DNA from 4 places in the Pantoea sp. App145 genome. Region 1 is predicted to be linked to each of the others. Evidence: predicted binding sites of a transcription regulator. Region 1 holds the regulator's gene; each other region holds the start of a gene.
What was found. The regulator Fur, encoded in region 1, represses iron uptake genes when iron is present. The targets are predictions, from matches to a motif close to ATAATAATGAGAACNACTATCAA.
Positions count from the first base shown of each region.

Region 2: the regulator Fur is predicted to act here: its motif matches at 4,409-4,431, upstream of RCF31_RS21525 (TonB-dependent siderophore receptor).
Region 3: the regulator Fur is predicted to act here: its motif matches at 1,980-2,002, upstream of RCF31_RS27520 (TonB-dependent siderophore receptor).
Region 4: the regulator Fur is predicted to act here: its motif matches at 4,775-4,797, upstream of RCF31_RS05015 (TonB-dependent siderophore receptor).

Region 1 covers NZ_CP133290.1:1,604,643-1,610,937, reverse strand. Annotated here, with positions in the region: gene nagE (N-acetylglucosamine-specific PTS transporter subunit IIBC) at 1-1,621, shown strand, start outside; gene glnS (glutamine--tRNA ligase) at 1,773-3,440, shown strand; gene RCF31_RS07375 (hypothetical protein) at 3,677-4,072, shown strand; gene fur (ferric iron uptake transcriptional regulator) at 4,131-4,577, opposite strand; gene fldA (flavodoxin FldA) at 4,932-5,462, opposite strand; gene ybfE (LexA regulated protein) at 5,585-5,860, opposite strand; gene ybfF (esterase) at 6,029-6,295, opposite strand, start outside.
Region 2 covers NZ_CP133291.1:347,929-354,223, forward strand. Annotated here, with positions in the region: gene RCF31_RS21500 (L-dopachrome tautomerase-related protein) at 1-9, shown strand, start outside; gene RCF31_RS21505 (CitMHS family transporter) at 297-1,592, shown strand; gene RCF31_RS21510 (H-NS family nucleoid-associated regulatory protein) at 1,755-2,156, shown strand; gene RCF31_RS21515 (LysR family transcriptional regulator) at 2,355-3,257, opposite strand; gene RCF31_RS21520 (type 1 glutamine amidotransferase domain-containing protein) at 3,431-4,108, shown strand; gene RCF31_RS21525 (TonB-dependent siderophore receptor) at 4,476-6,295, shown strand, end outside.
Region 3 covers NZ_CP133294.1:206,712-213,006, reverse strand. Annotated here, with positions in the region: gene RCF31_RS27530 (inositol monophosphatase family protein) at 1-837, shown strand, start outside; gene RCF31_RS27525 (substrate-binding domain-containing protein) at 827-1,831, shown strand; gene RCF31_RS27520 (TonB-dependent siderophore receptor) at 2,171-4,360, shown strand; gene RCF31_RS27515 (HAL/PAL/TAL family ammonia-lyase) at 4,402-5,919, opposite strand; gene RCF31_RS27510 (ABC transporter substrate-binding protein) at 6,005-6,295, opposite strand, start outside.
Region 4 covers NZ_CP133290.1:1,119,275-1,125,569, reverse strand. Annotated here, with positions in the region: gene RCF31_RS05030 (FGGY family carbohydrate kinase) at 1-1,324, shown strand, start outside; gene RCF31_RS05025 (flagellar brake protein) at 1,364-2,098, opposite strand; gene RCF31_RS05020 (GlsB/YeaQ/YmgE family stress response membrane protein) at 2,282-2,530, shown strand; gene RCF31_RS05015 (TonB-dependent siderophore receptor) at 2,616-4,715, opposite strand; gene treA (alpha,alpha-trehalase TreA) at 4,963-6,295, opposite strand, start outside.

The DNA.
Region 1 (6,295 bases):
TGTCGAGCTACCCAAGGCGCTGTCGTTCTTTAGCGGCCGTCGTCTGGTACCGATCCTTGTCTCCTTCCTGATGATCCTCGTTGCTTTCATCCTGATGTATATCTGGCCATTGGTGTTTGATGGTCTGGTGAGCTTTGGTGAAGATATTCAGAAGCTGGGATCCGTCGGCGCAGGTGTCTATGCCTTCTTTAACCGTCTGCTGATTCCGGTTGGCCTGCATCACGCGCTGAACTCGGTGTTCTGGTTCGATGTTGCCGGTATCAACGATATTCCGAAATTCCTTGGTGGCGCGCAGTCCATCGCCAATGGTACCGGTATCCCGGGTATCACCGGCCGTTACCAGGCCGGCTTCTTCCCGATCATGATGTTTGGCTTACCAGGTGCTGCGCTGGCGATTTATCACTGCGCACGACCGGAAAACCGCGCCAAAGTCGGTGGTATCATGCTGGCAGCCGCCTTTGCTGCTTTCTTCACCGGTATCACCGAACCGCTGGAATTCTCCTTTATGTTCGTGGCACCGGTGCTGTATGTCATCCATGCGTTGTTGACTGGTCTCTCGGTGTTTATCGCGGCCAGTATGCACTGGATTGCCGGTTTCGGCTTCAGCGCCGGGCTGGTGGATATGGTGCTGTCAACACGTAACCCGCTGGCGGTGCATTGGTGGATGCTGATCCCGCAAGGGCTGGTGTTCTTCGCGATCTACTACGTGGTGTTCCGCTTCACCATCCAGAAATTTAACCTGATGACACCGGGTCGTGAACTGTCTGCTGATGATGAAACTGACGGCTATGACGTCAACGTTGATCACAGTGGTACCGGCGAAAGTCAGACCGAATCCCTTGCCCGCCGCTATATCGGTGCGGTAGGTGGTTCTGACAATCTGACCAATATCGATGCCTGTATCACCCGTCTGCGTCTGAACGTGAAAGATTCCTCGCAGGTTAATGACAGCGTGGCGAAACGTCTTGGCGCTTCTGGCGTGATTCGTCTGAACAAACAAAGCGTGCAGATCATCGTCGGTACTCAGGCTGAAAGCATTGCCACGGCAATGAAAACGGTGCTGACCAAAGGCCCGGTGGCCGCGGCAGCGACTGCCTCCGTTGCTGCCGCGCAGCCTGCGACGGCTGCACAACCGCAGGCGGTGCTGAACAGCGAAAAACGCGTGGTTGCCACGCTGCTGGCTCCGGTCAGTGGTGAGGTGGTGGCACTGGATGCGGTGCCGGACGAAGCCTTCGCCAGCAAAGCTGTCGGCGATGGTCTGGCGATCAAACCCACCGGTAAAACCGTGGTGGCACCGATTGCCGGTACTATCGTGAAAATCTTCAACACCAACCATGCATTCTGTCTCGAAACTGACAACGGCGTCGAGATTGTGGTGCACATGGGCCTCGATACCGTCGCGCTGGAAGGCAAAGGCTTCACACGGCTGGTGGAAGAGGGGGCGACCGTTGCGGCGGGACAGCCGGTGCTGGAGATGGATCTGGATTTCCTCAACGCCCATGCGCGTTCGATGATAAGTCCGGTGGTGATCAGCAATAGCGATGATTTCGCAGGCCTCAATCTACTGGCGAGTGGTTCCGTCGTGGCAGGTGAAACCCGTTTGTACGAGGTTAAAGGTTAAGTCCTTGTGATGAACCCGGAAGGCAGGAAGCGATTCCTGCCTTTTTTGTTTTAAAACGGCCAACAAACGGTTGTTTCCCTCCTGCGCTTTGTGGATCATACTCCGTTACTTCGTAGTACAAATCACCCGTATTGTATTTGAGGATTTTGAGATGAGTGAGGCTGAAGCCCGCCCAACGAACTTTATTCGTCAGATTATCGACGAAGATTTGGCGAGCGGTAAGCACAACAGCGTGCATACCCGTTTCCCGCCTGAGCCCAATGGTTACCTGCATATTGGCCATGCGAAATCGATCTGTCTGAACTTTGGTATCGCACAAGATTACCAGGGTCAGTGCAATCTGCGCTTCGACGACACCAACCCGGTGAAAGAGGATATGGAATTCGTTGAATCCATCAAGCGTGACGTGCAATGGCTGGGCTTTGAATGGAGCGGAGACGTTTGTTACTCCTCAGACTATTTCGACCAGCTGTACAGCTACGCAGTGGAACTGATCAACAAAGGCCTCGCCTATGTTGATGAGCTGACACCAGAAGAAATCCGTGAATACCGTGGCACCCTGACTGCGCCGGGCAAAAACAGCCCGTATCGTGATCGTACCCCGGCTGAAAACCTCGCGCTGTTTGAAAAAATGCGCGATGGCGGTTTCGAGGAAGGTAAAGCCTGTCTGCGTGCCAAAATCGATATGGCATCCAACTTTATCGTGATGCGCGATCCGGTGCTGTACCGTATTAAGTTTGCTGAACATCATCAGACCGGCAAAAAATGGTGCATCTATCCGATGTACGATTTCACCCACTGCATTTCCGATGCGCTGGAAGGTATCACCCATTCGCTTTGCACCCTGGAATTCCAGGATAACCGTCGTCTGTATGACTGGGTGCTGGACAACATCTCCATTCCGGTGCATCCGCGTCAGTATGAATTCTCGCGCCTGAATCTGGAATATGCCGTGATGTCGAAGCGCAAGCTGACGCAGCTGGTGAGCGAGAAGATCGTCGAAGGCTGGGATGACCCGCGTATGCTGACCGTTTCCGGTCTGCGCCGCCGTGGTTACAGCGCCGCCTCGATTCGTGAGTTCTGCCGCCGCATTGGCGTGACTAAGCAGGACAACATCGTGGAAATGGCATCGCTGGAGTCATGCATTCGTGACGATCTTAACGAGAACGCGCCGCGTGCGATGGCGGTCCTCGATCCGCTGAAAGTGGTGATTGAGAATCTGCCTGCGGGTCATGAAGAAATTATCACCATGCCAAACCATCCCAACAAACCGGAGATGGGTACGCGTGATGTGCCGTTCAGCCGCGAAGTGTGGATCGATCGTGCGGATTTCCGTGAAGAAGCCAATAAACAGTACAAACGTCTGGTGCTGGGCAAAGAAGTCCGTCTGCGTAATGCTTACGTGATCCGTGCAGAGCGCGTGGCGAAAGATGAAGAAGGCAATATCACCTGCATCTACTGTAGCTGTGACGTTGATACCCTGAGCAAAGATCCGGCTGATGGCCGCAAGGTGAAGGGTGTGATCCACTGGGTTTCAGCGATCCACGCGTTACCTGCGGAATTCCGTCTCTACGATCGTCTGTTCAGCGTGCCAAATCCGGGAGCGGCTGAGGACTTCCTCACCACCATTAACCCGAATTCGCTGGAAATCAAACAGGGCTTTGTCGAGCCTGGACTGCGTGACGCCGATGCGCTGGCGCCGTATCAGTTTGAACGTGAAGGTTATTTCTGCGCAGACAGCGTTTACTCGCAGCCCTCTAAGCTGGTGTTTAACCGCACCGTCGGTTTACGTGATACCTGGGCGAAAATCGGCGATTAATCCTTTTTGTCGTTATCACCATATCATCACGAAAGGGCGAGCAATCGCCCTTTTTTATTGGTTGTAATTTCGGGCTGGCAACCTTTTATGCTGTGGGGTGTGAAATGCGTTTGTTACCGGGATTTGCAACTAATCTGACTTTAGTAAAATTAATCCATTTGCGAGTGTGAAAAACTGTATTTCAGGTAGGCTATGCGCTCCCAGACGTTGCTCTGCGGGTTGTAAAAGGAAAAAAAATGACGAGTCTCGCTCAGGAAGCCAAACACAGCGTAGTGGTTTTACATCAGCTTATCGAACGTATTTTTAATCAGTCAGAGGACACTGACGACAGCATTGAGTTGTTTCTCTCGCATTTTCACCCGGATTTCAAAATGGTGACCCCGCAAGGTAAACAGCTGGATTTAAATGCGATGGAGGTGTTGTTCCGCCAGTTACGTGGTCAGCGGGAAGGGATGCGCATCGCGACCAGCGAACACGCCATCATTTCACAGCAAAGCCAGGAAGTGACTATTCAATATCGTGAGTTGCAGATGATGAACGGCAACAACCAGAGTCGTATTTCTCTGGCGGTGCTGGATTGCACCACCTCCATTCCACGCTGGCGTTACCTGCAGGAAACGCTGGTTCTGTAATCTCAGGAATAAAAAAACCGGTGCCTGGCACCGGTTTTTTCATACTGCATAGCACATTTTATTGCTTATCGTGGAGCGTCTCGTCTTCGCGGCAGTCTCCCAGCGCACAGTGGCCGTACAGGTACAGGCTGTGGTTGGTGAGTTTGATACCGTGACGTGTTGCGATTTCACGTTGACGCGTCTCAATAGACTCATCACTGAACTCGATCACTTTGCCACAATCCAGGCAGATCAAGTGGTCATGATGATGCTGTTGCGTCAGTTCAAAGACGGATTTGCCACCTTCAAAGTTATGACGAGTCACGATACCCGCGTCATCAAACTGGTTAAGAACGCGATATACCGTTGCCAGACCAATCTCTTCGCCCATGTCGATCAGGCGTTTGTACAAATCTTCCGCACTGACGTGATGGCACTCGGGTTCCTGAAGCACTTCCAGAATTTTCAGTCTGGGTAGAGTGACTTTCAGGCCAGCCTTCTTCAATGCGGAGTTGTTGTCAGTCATGCGGATATTGTCCTGTTACTTTGCTAGTCACTTGCGGCGCAGGGCCTTGGATGTCGATCACGCGCATTCTCATTTGCGTCTCATTATAGAACTCAAGCAGTGAAATGAAAACCAAGGGCATGTCCTGAAATCACCAATGGCTGTAGGGATAAATGTCGCTAACGCCGGCGGGGATCGTACAGGTCTTTGTTTCCATTTCACTCAGCCTCATTCTGATGCCAGAGGAATAAGCGGATGACCGTTACGGGTATTCTACAGATTTGCAGGTAAAAGTTAAAAAAACGTGGCTATTATTTTTATAGGAATTTCCGATTCTCAATGTGAGCCAGCGCCCACATTGAGTAGGAAAGGGGATCAGGCTTCGATAATGTCTTTCAGCTGCAGCTCATCGAAAATCTGTTTCACCCACTTATCAACACGTTCGTTGGTCAGTTCCGGCTGACGATCTTCATCGATAGCCAGACCAAGGAAGTGTTTGTCGTCGGCCAGACCTTTGGATGCTTCGAAGTGGTAACCCTCGGTCGGCCAGTGACCGACAATCACCGCACCATTTGGCTCGATAATGTCACGGATGGTGCCCATCGCATCACAGAAGTATTCTGCATAATCTTCCTGGTCGCCACAGCCGAACAGCGCAACCAGTTTGCCATTGAAGTCGATCTCTTCCAGCGTCGGGAAGAAATCATCCCAGTCACACTGTGCTTCGCCGTAGTACCAGGTCGGAATGCCCAGCAACAGAATATCGAATGCTTCGAGATCTTCTTTAGTGCTCTTGGCAATGTCATGCACTTCGGCCACGTCTTTACCCAGTTGTTTCTGGATCATTTTTGCAATGTTTTCAGTGTTGCCGGTATCGCTGCCGAAGAAAATGCCTACGATTGCCATGGGTTAAGTGACCTCTTAAATCCTGATATTGAATATGTAATGACAGCGAATGATAGCAGACCGGGCAAAGTGGCGGAACTTGTAAAGCCGTGACTTTTGTTCCTGCGTGCGGTCTGCACCTGTTACGACAGTTTGAGCTGCGCCAGCAGCATTTGTTCAATCAATTCGCTGCGGCTGATGTTTTGTTGCTCAGCCAGGGTGTTGAGTGCATCAACGGCCTCGCTGCTCATTTTCAGCTCAACACGACGCAATCCTCGCACTTTATCGCGTTTCAGCTGATTGCGTTTGTTAATCCGCAACTGTTCGTCACGCGTCAGCGGACTGGTTTTGGGGCGACCGGGACGCCGCTCATCAGCGAAGAGATCGAGCGTGGTACGGTCAGTCTGTTCTTTTGCCATGATTTGTAAAACTGAGTGGGCGCGAACGGCGGAAAGGCGCTGCGCGATTTATACATTATCGGCCCGGCCACGGTGAAAAAATCATCCGTGGCAAATTTTTAGCGCGACATCATACTCCAGCGCCCCTGACTACGCCAACCTTAAACGGTTCGCGGCAAGCTTTTGCTTTTACAGTACAAAAAATCGGCGCACTGCGCGCAAAACGGCTTCAGGTTTTTCGGCATGGACCCAGTGCCCGGCGCCGCTGATGACATGCGCATGTGCCTGGGGGAACTGGCGCAACAACGCATCACGGTGCTGATTATCCAGATAGGGTGAATCACCGCCGCGGATAAACAGCGCCGGATGTGGCCATGCAGGTATCTCTTCCCAGCCGGAGATAGTGGTGTAGTTATCCCACAACACCGGCACATTGAACCGCCATTCACCGTCCTG
Region 2 (6,295 bases), on a different replicon from region 1:
CACGGATAAAAAGAATCGCCCGGCTTCACGCGTCGGGCGGTTTTATTTATCACAGGAATCATTAAGGAGCGGAAATAACACCAGGATAAATCATCACCTTAAGACAATTTATTTTTATTAAAAATAAGAAGTTGCACACATTTTTTACCCGCAATACATCTTGTTATGTCTGGAACACTCTTCAGATAATAGCGTATGACTGTCGAGGGCAAAGAAGGCACTTCTGCACATTAAATAATCATTTTGCTGTTTTTTATTTATACCCGAATATTTTCCTCTGAACAGGATACCTCGCCATGCTGCTAATTCTCAGTGTGCTTATGATCGGCTGTTTCATCGCCTTATTAATGAGCAAAAAACTCTCTGCCCTGACGGCATTGATTATTATCCCAACACTTTTCGCGCTATTTTCCGGGCATGGTGCGGAAATGGGCAGTATGGTGATTAAAGGATTGCGAACCGTCGCACCTACCGGGGTGATGCTGATTTTCGCCATGCTTTATTTTATGAGCGTAACCGATGCCGGGATGTTTGATCCGATAATTAAACGCATTGTCTCCGCTGTCGATGGTGACCCGGTGAAAATATTTATCGGCACGGCCCTGCTGGGGTTTATTGTGGCGCTGGATGGCGATGGCGCAACGGTATATATGATTGTCCTGTCAGCATTTATGCCGATATATGAACGCGTTGGTTTATCTAAATTGAGCGTTGCCTGCCTGTTATTGCAATGTACCGGGCTGGGTAATATGTTTCCCTGGGGTGGCCCCACCGCCCGTGCTGCTACGGCAGTCCATGCCGATGTCGCCACCTTATTTGTGCCCATGTTGTTACCGCTGCTGGCCTGCGTGGTGTGGACCTTCGTGATGGCGTGGCTGCTGGGCCGCAGTGAGCGCAAGCGAATAGGTTTTGATGGCGGGTCATCGGCGACGATTAGCGGCCTGCAGTTTGAAGAAAAACCCTGTGTAGCCTGGCGCTTCTGGTTTAACTGGGCGTTGACCATTGCGCTGATGACACTGCTGGTGCTGGATGTGGTGCCAATGGCGTACCTGTTTATGCTGGCAACGGCTTTCATGTTTGTCGTTAACTACCCACAGCTCAGTCAGCAACAGGAGCAGATGGCACGCCATGCGCCAGCCATCCTCGCCGTGGCCGGTTTAATCTTCGCCGCTGCGGTGTTTACCGGGATCTTCTCCGAAACCGGCATGGCAGATAGCCTGGCAACCGCGATTGTGAATGTAATTCCTCCGGCGCTCGGTCCTTATCTGGCCGTGATTACTGCGGTGATCAGTATTCCGGTGACCTGGATGGTCTCCAACGATGTGTTTTATTTCGGCATGCTGCCGGTGCTGGTTCAGGCAGCTGGACATTATGGTATCGAACCGATTGAAATGGCGCGCGCCGCGCTAGTGGGCCAGCCAGTACATATTCTCAGCCCGCTGGTGGCCTCAACTTATTTACTGATTGGTATGCTGAAGCTGGATTATGCTCAGGCGCAACGTTTCACTCTGCGCTGGTCATTTATTACCTGTCTGGTATTACTGCTGGTTGCACTGATTACCGGATGTTTCCCTTTTTATCGTGATGCTTAAATAATCCCCATGTAGCCCAACGAGATATCAGGTTATAATTTCATTGCCTGCTGTCTCGTTATTTTCAAGACAATTCTGCATACACGACAATATTTTCTTTTGTGTCATTTTCCCGTAGAATGCCCTTTTTTGCATGTGTAAGACAATAATCAAGGGTTTTTTATGAGCGATGCACTGAAGGCATTGAACAATCTTCGCACACTGCGTGCACAGGCACGAGATGTTGAGGTTGAAGTTTTAAACGAAATGCTGGAAAAGCTCAGCGCGATAATCGCCGAACGTCGTGATGAAGCGGCTGCGGAAAATGCCGCGCTGCGTGAGAAAGAAGAGAAGCTGGCGCTGTATAAAGAGATGCTGCTTAACGACGGTATCGATATTTCTGAACTGGCGCAATTAACCCAGGGCGAAAGCAAACCTAAAGCGAAACGCGCACCACGTCCGGCCAAATATAAATTCACTGATGAAAATGGTGAAGAAAAATTCTGGACGGGTCAGGGCCGTACGCCATCGCCAATCAAAAGCGTCATTGACGCTGGCGGTTCGCTGGATGATTTTCTGATTTAACAGTAAAGGAGAGTGTCCATGGCACTCTCCTTTATTAGTATTACCCGTTCCCTGTTGCAACCTTTTTGCTGGCGTTACCATCAAGCGGATAGCTGTTCGACACCTTCAGCAACATCAGCATCAGTCACTGCCTTATTTTAATGGGTTACTGACTCAATGCGTCCATCGGTTGTCAATTAATGGATCGGGGCGATGCTTTTACCCGGCGACGGTTTCAAACAGCAGACCGCGCAACCAGCGGTAACCTGCATCACGGTGAGTTCGTTCATGCCAGGCAACATTTTTGGTAAAACCTGGAATCGCCAGTGGCGGAGTAATCACCCGCAACCCTTCGGTATTCACCGCTAACCTGCGCGGCACCACAGCAATCAAATCGCTAACCCGCAGAATCTCCGGCAACACCAGAAAACTGCTGACCGATAATGAGACACGACGCTTTTTCCCCTGCGCTGCCAGCGCGTCATCGGTGACACCATGAAACTGCCCGCCGTGATAAGACACCAGAGCATGATCAAGAGAACAGAAATCGTCGAGAGTGATGCCGTTACCCTGCGCTGCCGGATGGTCACGGCGCAACAGGCAGACATACTCTTCATCATATAGCGCGCGGGCATGTAAATCTGGTGGTGTGGTGTCCGGTGTAATCAACGCGATGTCGATATCACCACGCTCGAATTGAAAAGTCAGTTGATCATTATTTACGGGCACGACTGCAACTCGAATACCAGGTGCGAGTTTACGTAATGCTTCCATATAGGGAACCACCACGGCACGAAGTGCGTAGTCGGTCGCGGCGATGGTAAAGGTCATCTCTGCACTGGCCGGATCAAACGCTTTAGGTTGTAGCAGCCCGTTAACTTCAGCAAGGATCTGTTTAACCGGCGCAGCCAGTTCCAGCGCCCGCAGCGTTGGCACAATGCCGCGTTGCGTACGGGTAAATAACGGGTCGTCAAAACACTCACGCAGTCGGGTTAGCATGCCGCTGACCGCAGGTTGTGTCAGCGCCAGCCTGTTGGCCGCACGCGTCACGTTACGTTCATCCAGCAATGCATCAAGTGCCTTAAGCAGGTTGAGGTCCATGGTTCTGATATCAATTGACATGATGGCTATCGCAAAGACTAATGGTGAAAATTATTTCAGCACGGACTGTAGTATTCGGCAAGCACAGCTGTTATCACCTGTGATGATAACTGAAATCATAAATGCCGATAATGCTGATGGGAGCCAATACCCCATACTAGCGAATCAGATACTTCAGTCGCTAAGGAACCATGATGTCTGCTAAAAAAATACTGTTCGTGCTCACCAGCCACAACAAACTGGGTTCGACCGATGGCGCAACGGGCTTCTATCTTCCCGAATTAACCCATCCTCTTGAACAGCTAGAAAAAGCCGGATTTAGCGTAGATTTTGCTTCAATTAAAGGTGGCAAGCCGCCGGTATATGGCGTTGAGCTGGATGATCCCGTCAATGCGCATTACTGGCGAGATGAGACCTTCCAGTACAAGCTGGCGCATACCGCAGCACTGGAGCACGTGGATGCAGCGCTATACGCTGGGGTGTTATACGTGGGTGGACATGGCACGATGTGGGATTTTCCTGAGAGTGCAGCGGTTCAACGCGTGACTCGCGAGATATGGCAGCACAATGGCGTGGTAGCAGCGGTGTGCCATGGCCCTTCCGCGCTGATCAATGTCACGCTTGATGGCGGCGAGCTGCTGGTCGCGGGCAAGCAAGTCAGTGCCTTTACCGATGAAGAAGAACATATTGTGCAGCTGGAAAACGTCGTACCGTTTTTACTGACCAGCAAATTACAGCAGCAGGGCGCGATTATTGCTGGTGCGGCTGCATGGCAGGATCAGGTTTCGGTGGATGGGCATTTAGTCACCGGGCAGAATCCACAGTCTGCTGCCAGTGTGGGTAAAGCAATAGTCAAAATATTGCAGGGATAATGTTCTTCTTATCCATCTCTGACGTCTTTAACGTCAATCCCGGTGCGCACGCCAATTCGCGCCCCGCAGTCCTTGGGTCGGCGTCATGCCGACCAGCTCAATGATAGCTGCTCTCGCCATCTGCTTAATCTAATACGAGCAGAGGAGCCTGGGTTGTGACGTCGTCACATTTAAGTATGTTGTAATTATATTAGCTATATTCCCTTCTCAGAAACCTTTAAGCATCAAGTCACCGCCAGATTAGGCTACTTATTAACCAAAAAAGGAGAAAAAAAGGAGATTCCTTATCATTGATATACAATGATAATCATTCTCATTATCATGCGTATTTACTTACAAGTGTTAACAAAACAGGGAGAACGATTAAGTGAATGCAACCAAATGTAACCAAAAGCATCCCATCGCATTGCTTTTGGCCGGGCTGTTGAGTACGTCAGCTTACGCCGCCAATGAGGAACCCACCGAAAAACTGGCTGACGATGAATCGATGATTGTCACAGCGGAAGAAGAACTGAAACAACAGCCGGGTGTTTCAACCATTACTGCGGAAGACATTCAAAAAAGCCCCCCTGTTAACGATTTATCCGACATCATTCGCAAAATGCCAGGTGTCAATCTCACCGGCAACAGCGCCAGTGGTAGCCGTGGTAATAATCGTCAAATCGATATTCGTGGGATGGGACCGGAAAATACATTGATCATGATAGATGGTGTCCCTGTCACCTCTCGCAACGCCGTTCGCTACAGCTGGCGCGGCGAGCGTGATACCCGTGGCGATACCAATTGGGTGCCAGCCGAAATGGTGGAACGTATTGAAGTGATTCGTGGACCGGCCGCTTCCCGTTATGGTTCGGGTGCCGCAGGGGGTGTGGTGAACATCATCACTAAACGCCCAACGAATGACTGGCATGGTTCACTGTCTCTGTTCACCAACCAGCCAGAAGATGATAAAGAAGGTGCCACTAAACGCGCCAACTTCAACCTCAGTGGCCCGCTGGCCGGTGATGCATTGACCATGCGCCTGTTCGGTAACATCAATAAAACCGATGCCGACGCTTATAACATCAATACCAATGAAAACGGATCCTATGCAGCAGGCCGTGAAGGCGTACGCAATAAAGACATCAACACGGTGTTCTCCTGGAAAATTACCCCATTGCAAGTTGTTGATTTCAGCTACGGCTACAGCCGCCAGGGTAATATTTATGCCGGGGACACCCAATACAGCAACGGCAATATCAGTCCGAATGGCCTGGTTGAATCGCTCTACGGTGATGAAACCAATCGCATGTACCGCCAGAGCTATGGTCTGGCCTGGAATGGCATCTGGGATTGGGGTACGTCAAAACTCAATTTCAATTATGAGAAAACCAACAACACACGCCTGCAAGAGGGTTCAACGGGTCGCGTTGAGGGGATGATCAACAGCGATAGCTACGCTACCAGTCGTCTTGAAAGCTATCGCGCTGGGGGAGAAATCAACTTCCCGGTGCAGTTGCTGGTCGATCAAACGGTCACATTAGGTGCAGAATGGAATCGTGACGAATTAAACGACCCTGCCTCAATGAGCGCAACCGATCAATCCGGTGTCATTATTGACGGCGTATCAGGCGACCCATCTGCACGCAGCAGTAAAAATAGCGCCACCATCAGCTCGCTGTTTTTTGAAGATAATATTGCCGCCACCGACAGTACCGAAGTTATCCCGGGCTTACGCTTTGATTATCACAATAAGTTCGGTGCTAACTGGAGCCCGAGTCTTAATATTTCGCAAGGTCTGGGCGATTACTTCACCTTAAAGGCGGGTATTGCGCGCGCATTTAAAGCACCGAATCTTTATCAGTCTACCGAGGGGTATCTGCTTTCCACGCGTGGCAATGGTTGTCCGGTAGGTCTCACCACTGGTAGCTGTTATTTATTAGGTAATGAAAACCTCGATCCGGAAATCAGCGTCAATAAAGAGATCGGTATCGAATTTAATCATGATGGTTATATCGCCGGGATTACCTGGTTCCGTAATGATTACAAAAACAAAATTGTCGCGGGTGATGACCTGGTGGGTTATGCCTCTAACGGCTATAACGTGTTACGCTGGGAAAATGGTGGTAAAGCGATTGTTGAAGGCCTGGAAGGAAATCTAACGATTCCGCTGGTGCGCGATACGCTGGAATGGCGCACCAACGCAAC
Region 3 (6,295 bases), on a different replicon from region 1:
GAAGGACGCACTGATGGTTATGTTGAACTGCATATGAATGCCTGGGATTGTCTCGCAGGCTTGCTGCTGGTGCGCGAAGCAGGCGGCCAGACCGGGCCGGTTCCCGGCGATGCAGCTGGTATTTTTAACGGCCTGCCGGTACTGGCGTCCGCGCCAGGCATCGCGGCCTCCGTTGCACGCGCCTCAGGCATCCCACTGGACACCCCGCCAACGCCGCTCCCGGCCTTGACAACGCATTATCCCCGCCCGCCGCTAAGTTTAATCGTCAGCGATTTTCCCGGCTGGGAGGTGGATATCTATATCGGCGGATCCAGCGGCGTGTGCGATGCGGCGCTGCTGGCCGAACATGATATTGGTATCGTGATTAACTGCGCGGTGAACCTCGATATCGACTGGGTCACCACCCCGGAAGACCTTGCTGCGGCGCATCTGCTGAATCACGGTTCCGGTGCGGTGCGTTACTACAAACTCGGCCTGATTGACGGCGACGGCAATGCGCCAGAAATGCTGCATGCCGGGTATTACCTGATGCGTTCGGCGCTCCAGCAGCAGATTCCTGATAAACCCTCCTACCGCAACCGCAAAAGGGGCAATATTCTGGTTAACTGCCGTGGCGGACGCAGTCGCTCAGTCGCGCTGGTAGCATTGTTTATGCACCTTGAATGTCCGCAACGCTATCCAACCCTGGATGATGCCCTGACCGTGGTCCGTGACAAGCGTCAGCTCCATCCGGATGAATGGTTTGAGACACCTAAACCCTCGCTGACCCGGCTGGCGGAGCATGCCATCGCCATCGAAAACGCACTCAGCGCGGCAGGTTTGCGTCATGAGCGATAAAAATCCGGGTTTTGCCAGCGCCACCGAGGTGGCGCGCCTCGCGGGCGTTTCCCGTTCCGCGGTGTCGCGCACCTTTACCCCTGGCAGCAGCGTTTCGGCGGAAACCCGGCGTAAAGTGCTCGCGGCCGCACAGGCGCTTAATTATCACGTCAATCATCTGGCGCGTGGCCTCTCCAAAGAGGCCAGCCGCCCGGTGTGTATCCTCGGCGGCAATCTGGCGTCGCCGTACCAGGCCAGTTTACTGGAGCACCTTACCCGCAGCCTGAATAAATATGGCCGGGCTGTGATGGTGATCAACACCGATGACGGCGAGGACAGCGCCAGAGAAGCCCTGCAACAGACGCTTAACTACCGTTCCACGGCAACCATTGTGTTGTCAGGCAAACCCCCCAGCTCGCTGATTGAAATATGTCTGCAAAGTGGTCAACAGGTGATTGTGATCAACCGCATGGGGCAGTTTGCCGGAGCAGATAGCATTGAGATCGATTACAGCTCGACCATGAATGAAGCCTTTAAGCTGCTGGTTAACGCGGGCTGTCAGCAGATCGCGTTGGTTTCCTCCTCTGCGCGCTCGCCAAGTATGGTGATCCGCGAAACCCGCTTTCTGGCAGCCGCGGCTGAAGCCGGGACTCAGGTGTCGCTGGTCAGGCCCGGTAGCGCCAGCTATCAAAGCGGTGTCGATGCGGCGCGGGAGTTGCTGAGTCAGACAGCACGCCCGGATGGCGTGTTCTGCATAACCGACCTTATCGCCTGCGGGTTTATGGATGCGGCGAGATATGAGTTTGGTTTACGCATTCCACAGGATATCAGTGTCATTGGCTTCGATAACATCGAACAGGCCAGCTGGCTGGGTTATCAACTCACCACCTTTTCCCAGCCGCTGGCCGAGATGGCCGAAGCCACCTGCGAACTACTACTGTCCCCCACCGCCGATAGACCGAGCCGCCGGGTGTTTCAGGCGCTGCCGGTGCGGCGTATTAGTTTAAAAGCCTGAGACAGATTTCGGGTTTTGCAATGGAAGATTGTGCCAGCGCAAGGCGCATCTTCCCGCCATCCGGAAGGACAAACGCATTAATTTTGTGAGGATTTCGCTAAAAATAAGTGTGTAAATATTTCAGGATGTTGTTGAGAATGTAAAAGAAATACTTATTATAACGATAATCATTATCAACAATAAGATGAGTTTCCCTTATGAATCACCCTTCTGTAAATCCGGGTATTAGCGCGATGACCCGGCCGGTATTTATGACTCACCCTTCTTCTGTGCTCCACCCGAATTGCAATAAAATCACTATTAAACAATAACATAAAACACTTTCTGGGAAAGATAACCATGAAACAACCTTATCTCTGGGTCATAAAACCCTGCCTGATTGCCATGCTCTCTTCCGTGGCCTGGGCGGAGGAGTCACCAGATGGACAGCTGGTGGTGTCTGCCAACCGTTCACACCGCAGCGTGACGGAAATGGCCCAAACCACGTGGATTGTTGAACAGGCCGAGATCGAACAGCAGGCTCGGGGCGGCAAGGAATTGAAGGAAATTCTGGCGCAGCTCATTCCGGGTATGGACGTAAGCAGTCAGGGACGGACCAATTACGGTATGAATATGCGCGGACGCTCCATGATGGTGATGGTTGATGGCGTGCGTCTCAATTCATCGCGTAGCGACAGCCGTCAGCTGGATTCCATCGATCCTTTTAATATCGAACACATTGAAGTGATTTCAGGGGCGACATCGCTTTATGGCGGCGGCAGTACCGGCGGCCTGATCAACATCGTCACCAAAAAAGGTCAGCCAGAGACGCAGGTTGAAGTTCAAACCGGGCTTAAAAGCGGATTTAACAGTCATAACGATCATGATGAGAACATCGCCGCAGCAGTCAGTGGCGGTAATGACAAGGCAGCTGGACGCTTGTCAGTGGCATACCAGCGTTACGGTGGCTGGTATGACGGTAAGGGTGATGAAGTCATTATCGATAACACCCAGACCGGGCTGCAATATTCCGACCGCCTGGATGTCATGGGCACCGGAACGCTCAACATCGACGACCATCAGCAATTGCAGCTGACAACGCAGTATTATAAAAGCGAATCGGATGGCAAACACGGCCTGTATCTGGGAGAGAACTTCTCCGCCGTGACAGGCTCGGGTAATGCTTACAATAGCGGCAATCTGGATTCAGATCGTCTGCCCGGCACTGAACGTCATCTGATTAATCTGCAATACTCGAATACCGATTTTCTCGGTCAGGATCTGGTTGCCCAGATTTACTATCGCGATGAAAGTCTGACGTTTTACCCCTTCCCGACGCTCAGTGGCGGGCGCGTTACCAGCATCGGTGCGTCACAACAAAAAACGGATTTTTATGGCGGAAAACTGACGCTTAACAGCAAGCCGGTTGATGCCCTGACGCTGACTTATGGTCTCGATGCAGAACATGAAACCTTTGATGCTAATCAGCAATTTTTTGACCTCACCACCGCTGCCGCCAGTGGTGGGATGACGCTGAACAATGCGTACAATGTGGGTCGCTACCCGGGTTACAGTATTACTAACCTCGCGCCGTTCCTGCAATCCAGCTACGACTTTGCCGCCATCACGCTGAGCGGCGGCGTGCGTTATCAGTACACCAAAAATAAAGTGGATGATTTTGTCGGCTATGCCCAGCAGCAGGCGATTGCCACTGGTCGAGCCAACTCGGCAGATGCGGTTCCTGGCGGCACCACCGACTACAACAACCTGCTTTTCAATGCGGGTATCCTGGGACATCTGACGGAACGTCAGCAGCTGTGGTTCAATTTTTCGCAAGGCTTTGAAATCCCGGATCTGGCGAAATATTACGGGTCCGGCACCTATCAGCTCAGTAATGGTCACTACAATCTGACCAATAGCGTCAACGTCAATAACTCAAAACTGGACGGTATCAAGGTTGATGCCTATGAACTTGGCTGGCGTTTTACCGGCGATAATGTGCGAACCCAAATCGCGGCCTATTATTCCCTGTCGGATAAAACCATCAGCATCAACAAAACAGACATGACGATTAACCTCGACGACGACAAACGCCGCATTTATGGCGTGGAAGGTCAGGTGGATTATTTCTTTAGCGACAGCGAATGGAGTACCGGGACCAATTTCAATCTGATCAAATCTGAAACCCGTGTCGAAGGAAAGTGGCAGAAGCTGAGCGTGGATAGCGCCAGCCCTTCTAAAGTCAGCGCCTGGCTCAACTGGGCACCAGGTAACTGGAATCTGCGAGTGCAGAGCACCCAGACCTTCGATGTTTCCGATGCGGATGGCAAAAAAATCAATGGTTACAACACGGTGGATCTGCTGGGAAGTTATGACCTGCCAATCGGCAAACTCAGCTTCAGTGTCGAAAACCTGCTGGACAAAGATTACACCACCGTCTGGGGCCAGCGCGCGCCGGGTCTGTACAGTCCGACCTACGGTGATGCCGGTCTTTATACTTACAAGGGGCGAGGCCGAACCTTTGGGCTGAACTATTCCGTCGTGTTCTGATCGTTTTATCAGGCACCCAGCGGGTGGGTGCCTGACGCGCGTTATGCCATCACCGCATCAACAATTTTATTCAGCTCGCCGTTATCAATGAACTGACGAACCGCCGCCAGATCCGGGTACATGGCGCGGTCACGATCGCGAAACGCCACTTTTGTTCTGATCAATTGCAGTGCCGCTGAGGTGACAGTGGCGGGTTGTAATGGTGCATGAAAATCCAGTGCCTGGGCCGCGCACAGCAATTCGACACTTAATAAATCGGCCAGATTACGGGTGGCAGCCTGCGCTTTACGCGCTGATGCCGCGCCCTGCGAAATATGATCCTCCTGTCCCGCCACCGTAGACATGGTGTGTACTGACGCCGGGGCCGCCAGCAGGCGATTCTCAGCAGACAACGCCGCCGCCACGCAAGGCGAGATGGAGAATGCCGAACCACCGCCCTGATCAGCGGAAAGAAATCCCGGTAAACCACTCAGATGGCCGTTCACCAGCCGATCGCTGCGGGCCTGAGATATCGTTGATAAAGTGGCAATCGCTATCGCCAGGTGATCAAGCGCCAGTGCCACCGGGGCACCATGCCCATTACCACCAGGCAGGGCGACTAACGCGTTATCTTCAACAATAAACACTGGATTATCAGTTAACGAGTTGATTTCTATCTCCAGCACGCGTCGGCACCAGGCGATAGCATCCCGCACCGCACCGTGCACCTGCGGAATACAGCGCAAACTCAGCGCATCCTGCAAGCGATGATCGCGATAGTGAGCCAGGATTGCACTGTCCGCTAAAATTTTCACTAAGCGTTCGGCGGTTTCGGTCTGACCAGGATGCGGACGAAAGCGATGCAAACGTGGATCGTAACCACGGGTATTCCCCTTCATGGCTTCCAGACTCATCGCACCAGCCAGATCGGCCAGCTTGATCAGCGCCTCACAGCGGACCAGTGCTATCGCCCCGAGCCCACTGATCTCATAAGTGCCACTGATCAGCGCATGCCCTTCGCGCGGCCCCGGTTCACGCACCGCAATACCAGCACGACGCAGTGCTTCAGCGCCGGATAACAGTTCGCCCTGATACCAGGACTCGCCTTCGCCAAATACCGCCAGCCCGATATGCGCCGTCGCAATCAGATACCCCACCGAACCACCCATTGGGGCGCGGGGAATCACCCCCTGGTTCAGCATTGCCACCATAGTGGCGAGCAACTCAGGTGACACACCACTGGCACCTTTCAGCATCGCCACAATGATGGTTGCCATAATCGCCCTGACATTGCTGGCATCGAGCGGTTCACCTACCCCGCTGGCGTGACTACGCAGCATATTCAGCTGGGTGCGTTTGATCTCTTCAGGGGTTAATTTGACGGAATACAAATCACCGATACCGGTTGTCAGACCATAAATTGGCATGCCACTGGTTATTGCGCTCTGCATAAGCATCTGCGTTTTGCGCATATTTTCCAGAGAGGCAGTATCAAGTGAAACCTTAGCCCCGGCAGCGATCGCCACAATATCGTCAACGGAACATCCCTGATCGCTTAATATCACACGCTCTTGCTTCATCAACACTGCATGCATGAAGTCTTTCATTTCATATCCAGCCGTCATGATAATCAGGTGGAAGAGTTTCCTCTTCCACCGTGTGGAGTTAGTTTATTTTATGTGCTTTAAGCCAGTCATTGGCGATCGTATCAAAATCATCATGATCATTAAGACGCGCATTCATCGCAATCAAATCTTCCGTGGTTAACGCCTGAGAGATCGCATTTAACGTATCACTCACGGTCTTATCTGCCTTATCGGCGGACAGCAAGGGAACGACATTCTGCACCGGATTAAGATTTTTGGTATCTTTTAACGACACCAGATTTTTGGTGTTAATGGCAGGATCGGTGGAGAACACACAGGCAACATTCACCTGCCCGTGTTCCAGGGCAGA
Region 4 (6,295 bases), 490 kb from region 1:
GGTAAAACAGGCGGTGACGGATTGCCTGGCACAATGCGGCGGCGCACCGGTAGCCGCCGTGGCGATCAGCAATCAACGTGAGTCGGTGCTGATCTGGCAGCGGCGTGACGGGCAGCCGCTCACCCCGCTGGTGAGCTGGCAGGACCGCCGTTCCGAATCGTTCTGCCGTGATTTGCGCCAGGCGGGCAAAGCGGCACGCATCACTGGCCTGACCGGGCTGGCGGTTGACCCGATGTTTCCCGCCGCCAAACTGACCGGCATGCTGGCGACGCTGCCGGACGGTCTGGCGCGTGCGCAGGCAGGAGAGCTGTGCATCGGCACCGTTGATAGCTGGTTAAGCTGGCAACTCACCGGCGGCGAGTGTTTTGTGACCGACCATGCCAATGCGGCCCGCACCCAGTTGTATAGCCTGCATGCGGGTGACTGGGATGATGAGCTGCTGGCGTTGTTTCATATTCCGCGCGCTGCCCTGCCACAAATTGTTCCTTCTGCCAGTGCGCAGGGAGTGGTGACCCTTGGCGATATCCCCGGTTTAGCACCCGGTACGCCGCTGCTGGCGCGTATCGGTGATTCCCATGCGGCGTTACAGGCACAGCGCAGCGGCAGCGAGGAGGTGGTGAAGGCCACTTACGGCACCGGATCGTCGCTGATGATGTCGATGGCTACGCCGTTGCTGACGGAAAACGGCCTCAGCACCACGGTGGCCTGGCATGACGGCACTTTGCGTTTTGCCTTTGAGGGCAATATCACCCACACAGGTTCTGGCGCAGCCTGGCTCGGGCGCATGATTGGTGTCAGCGATCCACGGGAACTGACGCGCATGGCGCAAAGCACGCCAGATAACCAGGGTGTCTATTTTGTTCCGGCGCTGTCCGGATTGGGCGCGCCCTGGTGGGATCTGAAAGCACGCGGCATGTTATGCGGCTTAACCGATGCGGCGACACCTGAGGTGCTGGCGCGGGTGGCACTGGAATCGATCACCTTTCAGATCGCCGATGTGTTTTTCGCCATGGAACAGGCGAGTGGCGTGCAGCTGGCGACGCTGTGCGTGGATGGCAGCGCCACGGAAAACAGCTGGCTGATGCAGCTGCAGGCCGATGTGCTACAGCGTCCGCTGCACCGGGCACCGACGCCGGAAGTGTCGGCGCTGGGCGCAGCATTGCTGGCCGGACGTACGCTGAGCTGGTGGCAGCAGGGCAGTGAAATGGCGGCGTTGCAGGGTGGCAGCGTGATCTATCCACGTGAGGAGCGGGCGAAACAGATACAGGAAAACTATAAAGGCTGGCTGGACGCAGTCTCACGCTGCCGTTATCAGCCCCATTAGTCTGGAACAGTGCGGCGCGGGCAGGCCGCGCCGTGATGGTTACTGGAATCGATTTGCCTTGTCACGTGCCAGGCGTTCCAGCGCAAAGATCACCTGCTGCAGCTGGCGCTCCTGCACCGGTTCAATCGCAGTAAAGCGAAAACTCAGACGCGGGGTGATGCGGGTTTCATTTTTGCTGGTGACGGTGCTGCGCTCGCCAATATGCAGCAGTTGTGCCGTCACCTCAAAATGACCATATTCCCCCAGTTCGACGCGCAGATTTTTAAACGAGTCGCCCTGGCTCAGGCCTTCGGGCAGCTTTTCATCCACCAGCACTCCAATGCCACCCAGCGACAGATCCTGCAAACGAAAACGCACTTTGTTGCCGTCCGGCCATTCACTGTGGCACCAGAATGCCGGCTCCAGTGGCGCGCTGACGCGAAAAAATTCGCGGCGCTGAATTTGCCACACCAGCTCCGGCAAAGGGGCACTGAAGGCAGGCAGCCCTTCATAAGTCACTTGCTGCAAACCGCTCAGGCTGAATTCCACCTTCGCTCCCTGGGTTTCCGCCGCGATGTTGACTTCGCCGCTACTTAACGCCAGGGCGTTATCCTGCGCATTGCTGCCGAGGTCGAAGATCACCTGATCTTCGTCCGTTGCCAGCATTCGACTAATAAACTGACTGTGGGAGACGCTCACCATCAGCGGGGTCTGATAACGTAACAGGTCTTTCATCACATTCAGAACCGCCAATGTGCCTCGTTTCAGATATTGTTCTTTATCGGCTTCTTTCACGTCCTGCTCCACTTTCCGATCGTTACCATCACGCCTGCGCGGCTTTGCGACTGTTATCGGTACAGGATAAAGAAGCTTTAGTCTGCTAACTATTTTTTCCCGTTGCGTTTGTGCAGCAGATCAAAAATCCCGGACTATACTTATCGCTGTGAACACCTTGATTAATAAAGTAAGGAGCAACAAATGGGTATCATTTCATGGATTATTTTTGGCCTGATTGCCGGGATTATTGCTAAATGGATTATGCCAGGTAAAGACGGCGGTGGATTTATTATGACCGTGGTTCTCGGCGTGGTGGGTGCGGTTGTCGGCGGCTGGATCAGTACCCTGTTTGGCTTTGGTAAGGTGGATGGATTTAACTTCGGCAGCTTCGTGGTGGCGGTCATTGGTTCCATCGTGGTGCTGTGGATTTACCGTAAAGTTCGCAGTTAGTTATTACCGCATTCCGTAGCGGCGCGATTTATCGCGCGTCTTTTAAAACCCGCGCGATAAATCGCGCCGCTACGGGACTTAAGATTTAAAAATCATAGCCGATGGTTGCCGTCACGGTACGTTCCGCACCACGGTAGCAATAACCGGTACCATAACAGGCTGCAAGGTATTTACGGTCAGTCAGGTTATTGGCGGTCACCTGCAACCACGCCCCTTTCAGACCTGAGTTCCACGCGCTCAAATCAGCACGCACTGAAGCATCAAACAGCGTCACTGACGGCAGACGCGTGGTGTTTTCGTTATCTGCCCATTGCTTGCCAATGTAACGTATCCCCGCACCGGCACTCAGACCATAATCAAACTGATAATGACCCCAGAAGGACGCCATGCTGTTGGGGGTGACGTAAGGCGTATGACCATCGTTACCATCCACCGAGTCCTTAAAGCGCAGGTGGTTCAGGGTATAACCGGCGAGGGTGCTGAAGCGCGGAGTGAGCTGATTGCGTGCCTCCAGTTCGATCCCCTGTGAATGGACCTTGCCGGAAGGCGTATAGGTGCCGGATATCACGTCACGGTTGGCGACATCGTTCTGTGTCAGGTCGTACACCGCAACCGAGTACATATCCCGTGTGCCCACCGGCTGGTATTTCACCCCGGCTTCATATTGCTCGGAGGTGGTCGGTTTCAACTGGTTGCCATTGGGATCGGTCAGCGAGGCGGGCGTAATTGCCTGGCTCCAGCTGACATAAGGCGAAATACCATTATCCAAGGCATACAGCAGGGCTGCACGGCCACTGATATGGTCGTCCTGGCGGCGGCTGGTGCCATTTTCGGAGACGATACGATCATAACGGCCGGAAAGATCCATATGCCAGCGATCCAGCTGTAACTCATCCTGTAAATAGAGACCGGTTTGATAGTAACGGCGCGTCTCTGCGGCCCAGTCATAATCCGGCATGGTACCCACCGCTTCGCCGGTCCACGGATTGAGTGAGCTGGCATAGCCGCTGGCACTCAAAATATCGTTCTTATAACGATGATACTCAGCGCCGAGGGTGACACGATGCTGCAATGCGCCGGTGCTGAAATCTGCCTGCAACTGGTTATCCGTCGCCCACGCTGACAGCGAGGAGCGCTCACCGGAATAATAACGGGTCAGCAGGTCCGGGTTGGTGGCATCCCAGCCAATCTGGTAGACCTGGTCCAGATCAACATTGGAGTGGCTGTAGCTGCCGGTGGTATGCACCGACCACACTTCATTGAAACGATGGGAGAAATCATAGCTATAGATCTGCTCATGACGTTTGAATTGATCGAGGGCACTATCCCCTTCATAGAAACTGTCGCTCAGCTTGCGGCCATTATGGCTGTACAGCGTACCTTCGGCAGGGACGGACCCGTGATAACCACCGGAAGGATCTTTTTGCAGGTAAGCACGCAGAATCAGGCTGGTATCTTCGTCCGGCTGCCACATCAACTGGGGCGAAATGGCGTACTTCTCTTCGCGGGTATGATCGTATTGCGTGTCGCTGTTGCGGGTGATGCCGGTGAGACGAAACGCCCATTGATCGTTGATTGCATTGGTGTAATCAAAGGCGGCGCTGTTGGTGGCATTGGTGCCGGTTGACAGCCGGAAGTGCCCCTCTTCGGCGAACTGCGGGCGTTTGCTCACCATATTCACCAGGCCGCCGGGTACCGTCTGACCATATAACGCCGAGGAAGGACCTTTGATCACGTCGATGCGATCGAGGAACCAGGGATCCACCTGCAACACATTGAAACTGCCGCCATCACTCATCACGCGCAGGCCGTCGAGGAAGGTGTTATCCACATCGCCACCGTGGAAGCCGCGCAGCGAGATGGTGTCATAACGGGTGGCGGCACCGCCAAAGTTGGTAAACACGCCGGGGGTGTAATTCAGGGCCTGATTAAGATCGGTTGCCCCCTGGTCTTCCATCTGTTGCCGTGTGACCACCGAAATTGACTGTGGTGTGGTGATGAGTGGCTGGTCGGTTTTACTCGCGCCGCTGCTGCGGGTGGCCAGGTAACCCTGGGTCGGCGAAGTGGCGTTCTCCTGTGGTTGAGCGGTCACCACCAGCGCATCCTCGGCGAAACTGATGCCGGGCAACGCCAGTGCCAGTGTGCAAAACACACGGCAACGATTGAGGGTAAACAGGCGGGTCATGATAAGTCCTCAGACAGAAAAAGGCAGTGGGCTGCCAGAAAGCGTTAATAGAAATAAAAATTAGAGTGAGAATTATTATCTTTTAGATAAGGTCATTTCAAGATGTAAAAAAAACGCCGCATTGCTGTGAGGAAAATTAACAGTCCGAGGGAGCTACGGGGGAATTGAAGGGGCAATGCCGTAGCGGCGCGATTTATCGCGCGGTTTTTAAAGACGCGCGATAAATCGCGCCGCTACAGGATGTGTATTAATGCGCCGTGGTTAGCGTTGGCATATTGGGAATATCCCGTGCGCTATTACAGGTTTTATCTTTCGGACAATATTTGTCGAGCAGCATCAGCGTCACGCCATTAGTCCAGCCGAAGCCGTCCTGCAGGGGATATTCACCACCGCCGCCACCGCCAAGCTGGGCACCTTCCACCACGTATTTTTCTACCAGCTTGTGCTGTTTGTCATAGGTCATCTGGACGTTTTGCAGGAAGCGCTGACCAATCTGCTGTGCAAGCTGCGGCTGCTTATAATGTTCCAGCCCGGTCACGGCTACCCATTGCAGGGGGGCCCAGCCATTCGGTGCATCCCATTGCTGGCCGTTATTCACCGTGGTGGTCACCAGTCCACCGGGTTTCAGCAGCTGTTTCTCCACTGCGCTAGCCGTGCGATCCGCCTGTTTATCACTGGCGAGCTGCATATAAAGCGGGAACAGGGTGGCGGCGGTTAGCTGTGGTTGCACCTGCTTTTTCTGCCAGTTGTAATCGGCGTACCAACCCTGCTGCTCATTCCACAGATAACGATTAATCGCCGCCTGGCGTTTCTCTGCCTGCGCGGCAAACTGCTGTGCCCGATCGTTGTTTTTCGCCAGCTTCTCCGCTTTGGCTAAGGTCTGTTCCAGATGGAACAGCAAACTGTTCAGATCAACAGGTGCCAGCTGCGTGGTGCGGATCGAGGCCAGATTATGCGCATCAGTAAACCAGCGGGAACTGAAATCCCAGCCGGAGGCTGCACCTGCACGCAGATCGCGGTACACCTGCTTTATATCGCGTTGCGGTGCCTTCTGCGCGGTGTTGACGTCATCCAGCCAGGATTCGGTACGTGGCACATCGCGATCGTCCCAGTAGCGGTTAAGCAGGGTGCCGTCGCTCAGTTTGATCACCCTCTGGCTGGCCTGGCCTGCGGCGACGTTGTCACTGCCTGCCATCCAGTAGTCATATTCCTTCTGCAACTGCGGCAGATACTTCGTATACACGCCATCACCGTCATGGCTTGCCAGCAAATCGATCATCAGGCTGAAGAACGGCGGTTGCGAGCGACTCAGATAGTAGCTGCGATTACCGTTGGGGATATGACCGTAACGATCGAGCTCAGAGGCGAAGTTATCCACCATATCCTGTACCCGATCCCAGTGACCGCTCTCCGCCAGACCGAGCATGGTGAAGTAGCTATCCCAATAATAAACCTCACGGAAGCGACCACCGGGAACCACATAAGGTTTCGGCAGCGGCAGCAGCGAATCGTACTGGCCGGTGTTGGGGGTTGAACGCGTCAGGACCGGCCACAGGCCATCAATGTGCGCGCGCAGGCTC